3 regions of the Lysinibacillus sp. K60 genome follow, and region 1 is predicted to be linked to each of the others. Evidence: riboswitches for the same ligand, from Rfam matches in the RefSeq annotation. Region 1 holds a riboswitch; each other region holds the start of a gene.
The links. Region 1 has a riboswitch for thiamine pyrophosphate ahead of thiM (hydroxyethylthiazole kinase). Riboswitches for the same ligand answer to the same signal wherever they lie in the genome.

Region 1 (2,205 bases):
ATGGCTCACCAGCTGATACAGCTTGGCGAATTGCACTTAAATCATACTCATGTAAATTATCAAGCGCTGCCATAAAACGATATTCAGTTGGTGTACAGCATAGTACATTGATTTTGAATCTCTGAAGCAATGCTAAATAAGAAGATGCTTCAAATTTACCTTTGTAGACAAATGCAGTAGCACCACTGCCTAAAGTAGCCAGAAACGGACTCCATATCCATTTTTGCCAGCCTGGTGCTGCAGTCGCCCAAACAATATCATTTTCTTGTACACCCAACCAATGTGGTGCTGTTGTTCGTAAATGAGCATAGCCCCAACTATGAGTATGCACTGCTGCTTTTGGATTTCCTGTTGTTCCACTTGTATAGGCTAAAAATGCATTGTCTGTGCTTTTTGTTGGGATAGGATTTATGTAGGTTGTAGATTGATTATACATTTTTTCAAGTATGTTCTGCCAAGGTTTATGTGCATTCCCTATGACAAATTGTTGGATGTCTTGTAAATTCCCCACTTTATCGAACTGTTCAATATAGGGTTCAAATGCAATAACCGCTTTAGCATTTGCATGACGAATTCGATACTCAATATCCTTTGTTCTTAACATTTCAGAACTTGGAATAATAGTTAAACCTGCTTTTAATGCAGCAATATACACAATATATGCTTCCACTGAACGGGGTACCATCACTAAAATGACATCACCTTTCTTTAAACCTTGCTTGGTGAATACATGTGCTGCTTGATTCGCTTTTTCCAATAAATGTGCATATGTAATACATTGGATGTCTTGGTTTTCTTCATAAATGATTAAAGCATTTTTGGTTGCATCCTGAGCATATTTTTCAATTTCCTCTACTATGTTATACCATTCTGGTGCAACTAAATCTTGTCTTTTCATGGCAATTGCCCCCTTTTGTTATGACACATTATAAAACTCTTTTTTCAGCATTTTCAATGGTTTGTGTTTAATTTCGGTAAAGTCATGACAACTATCATACTCTCCTATATGGCATCGGTCACATTTTATCTATAGGAAAACTTGCTATTGAATACAAATGAAAAGTATGGTACATTTTGGTCAACTAAAAGCAAGATTGCAGGGGGACTCGCAAGAGTTGAGAAGGTAAAACCTGACCCTTTGAACCTGTTAGTTAATACTGACGTAGGGAGCAATAAACATCTTTTTTCAGATGAAAGGCTCTTTTCGTGCATTTTTACACAAAAAGAGCCTTTTTTGCATGCTTACGTCCATCCCTTAAGGAGGACTACAATGATTTTTCAAACAATTCGTCAACAACAACCACTTATCCATTGTATTACCAATTATGTAGTGGCAAATTTTCAAGCAAATGGTTTATTAGCGATAGGTGCTTCACCAGTAATGACCGATGACTGCCAAGAGGTAGAGGAGATGGTAGCCATTGCTCAAGCATTATTAATTAATATTGGAACACTTAATAATCGCACAAAAAGTGCCATGTTATTAGCAGGTGAAAAAGCCAATATACTTGATATTCCTGTTGTTTTAGATCCTGTCGGAGTTGGAGCCACAACTTACCGTAAGGAAACCGTAAAATATTTACTTGAAAACATACAATTTGCCGTTATTCGCTGTAATCTCGGCGAGCTAGCAGCAATAGCTGGTGTAAATTGGCAACAAAAAGGTGTCAATAGTGGTCATGGCACTATCGCTATGGAAGCAGAAGCCGTATCATTGGCTCAACGCTATCAATGCATTGTTATTGTCACAGGAGAACGCGATTTTATAACTGATGGCAAGCATAGTCAATGGATCGCTGGTGGTCATCCACAAATGACGGAAGTAACGGGTACAGGTTGTTTACTTAGTGCAATTTGTGGCGCAGCCTATAGTGTAAGCCATAACCCTTACCAACAATTAATAGAAACACTTACTTACTATAAAAAAGCAGGTGTACTGGCATCAGCATTTACTGCAGACATTGGTGATTTTCAAATAGCCTTACTCAATGCTATACATCGCTTATCAAAGGATGGTGTAGCTTCATGCATATTGTAACAACAATCGCTGGCTCAGATAGTGGTGGTGGCGCGGGTATACAGGCTGATTTAAAAACATTTCAGGAATTAGAAGTGTTTGGTACTTCTGTGATTACTGCTTTAACTGCTCAAAATACTTTGGGTGTAACAGGTGTTTGCCCAATTGACGTTTCCTTTATAAAAAAA
Region 2 (2,205 bases), on a different contig from region 1:
CTGCCAATATACGTCTGTATCATTTATCAAACGGTCAATTCGAGCTTAGACGTTCAGATAGATTAGAAAAGCATGCGAAGCAAAGTGGCCTTGGTCTTGATGTTTATGATGCTTATACGGATCAATTACGAGATGTCAAAACTTTATCAGGTGGCGAAAAATTTAATGCTTCATTGAGCCTTGCATTGGGGATGGCAGATGTGATTCAAAGCTTCCAAGGTAATATTCATATTGAAACGATGTTTATTGATGAGGGCTTTGGCTCACTCGATGAGGAATCACTAAATAAAGCAATTGATACATTAATTGATTTACAGGATTCTGGTCGTATGATTGGCGTTATTTCTCATGTGCCTGAATTGAAATCTGCGATGCCAGCAGTTTTACACGTGGAAAAAACATTGAATGGCCATAGTCAAACCCATTTTGAAGTGAAATAAAACGAAGGCGTATAGGAATACGCCTTCGTTTTATTTTTTTCGAGTGGTGGTATTAGGTGTTGTGCCCTTTTTTGCAGCCATTACTTTTTTTACGATAGGAATAACAATAGGTGCTAACTTGACGGCAGTTTTTACAACGTTTGATACTTTCATCCCAAAACAGCTCCTTTTACAATTACTACTACCTGTTTCACTTAAAAATAAAACATTAACGGATAACACGAACAGCCTGAATTATATTCCAAATCACAATACCTAGTGAGACGAGAGCATAGATGGCGAATGAAGCAAACCAAATAATCATCACCGTCTTGTTATTGGAGGTTGGATCTAAACTAAATGTAGAAAAAACAAAGACAATAAAGAATAGAATGCCAAAAACAAAAGGTATTAAATGAGAGACAAGTGCACGAATCGAATGGCTTTTTACATCACTGTCTTTTGTCACAAAATATACAATTAATGGAACGATAAAAGGGGCGAAGAAAATACTAAGATAACTAAAGGCAGCTAAAATTTTTTGATTCTCCATAGTTGTACCTCCTTTTTAAATATTTACGCATGAAAAACAGCAAAGTTTCAAAAAAATGATGTATGGAAGGTTGTAATCCTTCAATCCTTTGCGTACAATGAGATTGTTCAAATAAATTCAGATGTAACGACCACAAGGGGAGCTGATGATGTCAGCTGAGACTGGGCACGTAATGCCTTGACTCTTCGAACCTGTAAGTTAACGCTTGCGTAGGGATGTGGATAGAAACCGACACTTGTACGATGTGAGGCTCTGTCCTGACATCGTTTTTTCGTCCTTAAAGGAAAAAAGGTGTCAGAAAGAGACATATCAGCGCTTTTCTATTCCTGCTCTTGTATCCTACATCGGAACAAAGGAGAGAATATGTATGGACAAAAAAAGACTATTAATGCTAGTGGAGATTGCGATTTTTGCAGCGATTGGTCTCGTACTGGATCAGGTTTCCTTTAAAGTATGGGCACAAGGCGGCTCAGTTAGTCTTGTTATGGTACCAATTATGTTAATAGCATTTCGCTGGGGCTTAGTAGCTGGGCTAACAACTGGATTACTCGTAGGTGTAATGCAAACCATGTTTGGTGCTACGATTGTGTACTGGCTACAAGGATTCTTGGATTATGGAGTTGCTTTTACAGTTGTAGGATTAGCGGCGGTTGTTCGTGGACCAGTGTTAGACGCTGCTAAACATATGAACAAAACAAAAATGGCACTTTATATAATCATAGGTACCGTTTTCGCAGGCTTCTTACGATACACAGCACATACAATTGCTGGTGCTGTATTTTTTGCCGAATATGCCGGTGACCAAAATGCATGGATCTATTCCATCATCTACAATGGTACATATATGCTACCAGCAACCATTTTAACGGCAATCGTTGGTGTTCTTTTATTCACAGCCGCTCCACAATTAATGCAAAGAAAAGCTTAATGCAAGTCCCTTCACATGAGTGGAGGGGCTTTTTTATCGTGAATAGCTCTTTTAGCACTTTGCAAAGTAGGAAAGCATACAATATTTAAAGCGTTTATCGTTATACGCATAAAAAGTTATGTTATATTAAAGAATAGATATTAGATGAAAGGGACGTTATACATGATTGTAAAAACGCAAGAAGAGATTGAAGCTTTTAAAAAAATAGGACGCATTTGTGCTGAAATTCGCGAAGCGATGAAAGCTGCAACAAAGCCAGGAGTTACAACACTTGAGCTTGATGAAATTGCTGGTCGCATGTTTGC
Region 3 (2,205 bases), on a different contig from region 1:
ATTTTCTCCTATTGCTGGGAATCTTTCAGATCAGTACGGTCGAAAAAATTTAATTATTTTCGGTCTTATCGTAACGGGTCTTGCTCAAATCGGATTTGGCCTTGCTACAGATGTATGGATGCTCTTTTTAGCAAGATTTTTAGGTGGTCTAGGTTCCGCATTTGTTGCACCTCCTATTATGGCTTTTGTCGCTGACGTCACAACCTATGAAGAACGCGGGAAAGGTATGGGGATGTTGGGTGCCGCCATGTCTCTTGGCTTTATGATTGGACCTGGTATTGGAGGCTTTTTAGCAAAGGTAAGCTTACATTTCCCATTTTTCACAGCTGGAGCTGCAGCCATTGTAGCATCTATTTTATCTTACTTTTTATTACCTTCTACCAAACCAAACACTGCGCAACAGAAACAAAAGCAAGACAATCTGGCGAAGCAAATGGCTCGTTCCATACATATGCCTTATTTTGTTATGCTCATAATTATGCTGGTGTTCTCGTTTGGAATTGCAAATTTCCAAACGACATTGTCATTATTTGTGACAGAAAAGTTTAATTACACACCTGTAGATATAGCGATTATATTAGTTGTTGGTGGTGCTTTTGGAGTAGTAGTACAAATGTTTATTATTACACCACTGTTCAATCGTTATGGTGAAATGAAAGTAGTACTAGTTAATTTGTTTATTGCATCCGTTGCTATTTTCTTAATATTATTTGTTTCTGGCTTTGCCCTTATATTAGTTGTAGCAACAATTTTCTCTACAGCAACGACATTAATTCGCCCAGCTGTTAATACACTCATCTCAAAACTTGCAGAAAAAGAGCAGGGATTTGCTGCGGGCTTGAATAATGCCTATATGAGCCTTGGGAATATGATTGGACCTGCTTTGGCAGGTTTATTATTTGATTGGAATATGAATAGCCCCTATATTTTTGGTTCTATCATATTATTAGCTTGTTTCTTCCTTGCGCTCATCTGGACAGTGAAAAAAGCACCTCATTTAATGCATCCCGATCCAAAATAGTCTGAAAAATCATTGACTATTTTTAACAGTATGTTACATTATTGTTGATTCACTAAATTGAATAATCTTAACCACTAGGGGAGTCTTTAAAAGGCTGAGACGTATATGGTAATATACGGACCCTTTGAACCTGATCTAGTTCACACTAGCGGAGGGAAGTGGCGCTACTTGCTGTTGTCACTATATACATGCAAGGCCGCTTCCTATTGTTTAAAGGGGGTGGCCTTTTTATTTTTCCTCACCAACTTTACCAAAAGGAGTGAACTTTATGTCAATTCGTAAATTAACAGTCATGGCTTTATTAGTAGCCGTTGCTGTTGCAGGCTCTACTTTCGTATCCATCCCAACAGGAATCGCACGTGCTTACCCCGTTCAGCATGCTATTAATGTGATAGGAGCGATTATACTTGGACCCGTACCAACAGTTATAGTTGCCTTTGTCACTGCCATCATTCGTATTTTTACTGGAACAGGCTCTCTACTAGCTATCCCTGGTAGTATCATCGGTGCGTTCTGTGCTGCCCTTGCCTATAAATATAGCAATAAGATGTGGTTAGCTGGTATCGGAGAAGTTATCGGAACTGGCATTCTGGCTTCACTTATTGCCGTCCCTTACGCAAAATTATTCATGGGAACATCTGTAGCAGCATTCTTCTTCCTACCAGCCTTTTTAACATCAAGTACAATCGGCGCCATTTTAGGTGTAATGGTTGCGAGTAGCATGCGTAAAACAGAGCTAGTAAAGAGGTTTAATTCTTCTCTTTATTGAGAGGGATTGGAGGGTTTTATCTCTCTTTATGATCGGTGATGACTTTAGTTAGAGCGCTTTTCTTCCCTTTATGAGCGAGAATACCTCTACTTAGAGCGCCTTTTTCCACTTTATGAGCGGCAATGGCTCTACTTGGAGCGCTTTTCTACTCTTTATGAGCGGCAATGACTCAACTTAGAGCGCCTTTCTCTCCTTATGAGCAAAGAGCCCACTTTTTAGATCATCTTACCCGCTCTAACAAAGGGGACAACTCTCTATTCAAACAATATAAAAAAGCAGTGCAAAACTATTAAGTTTGCACTGCTGCTTCCTCTATTTTAAGATCGTTTTTTCATGCCTTTTAACAAATGTGCTACATTTGTGTCTTCTGCCTGTAGAGTTTTTTCCTCAACCAGCGGCTCTTTTTTCTTCGTAT

Region 2: it holds a riboswitch for thiamine pyrophosphate, as region 1 does, so the genes downstream of both, thiT (energy-coupled thiamine transporter ThiT) here and thiM (hydroxyethylthiazole kinase) in region 1, are expected to answer to the same signal.
Region 3: it holds a riboswitch for thiamine pyrophosphate, as region 1 does, so the genes downstream of both, thiW (energy coupling factor transporter S component ThiW) here and thiM (hydroxyethylthiazole kinase) in region 1, are expected to answer to the same signal.

What each region holds. Positions count from the first base shown of each region.
Region 1 is NZ_JAASJR010000004.1:182,418-184,622, forward strand. Features, by position in the region: gene mbcS (acyl-CoA synthetase MbcS) at 1-898, opposite strand, end outside; TPP riboswitch at 1,089-1,186, shown strand; gene thiM (hydroxyethylthiazole kinase) at 1,271-2,038, shown strand; gene thiD (bifunctional hydroxymethylpyrimidine kinase/phosphomethylpyrimidine kinase) at 2,026-2,205, shown strand, end outside.
Region 2 is NZ_JAASJR010000011.1:80,754-82,958, forward strand. Features, by position in the region: gene HCH28_RS20180 (AAA family ATPase) at 1-440, shown strand, start outside; gene HCH28_RS25180 (hypothetical protein) at 471-593, opposite strand; gene HCH28_RS20185 (magnetosome magnetite crystal formation protein family) at 649-972, opposite strand; TPP riboswitch at 1,098-1,205, shown strand; gene thiT (energy-coupled thiamine transporter ThiT) at 1,340-1,900, shown strand; gene map (type I methionyl aminopeptidase) at 2,063-2,205, shown strand, end outside.
Region 3 is NZ_JAASJR010000001.1:576,889-579,093, reverse strand. Features, by position in the region: gene HCH28_RS02815 (MFS transporter) at 1-1,021, shown strand, start outside; TPP riboswitch at 1,088-1,195, shown strand; gene thiW (energy coupling factor transporter S component ThiW) at 1,290-1,790, shown strand; gene HCH28_RS02805 (VWA domain-containing protein) at 2,108-2,205, opposite strand, start outside.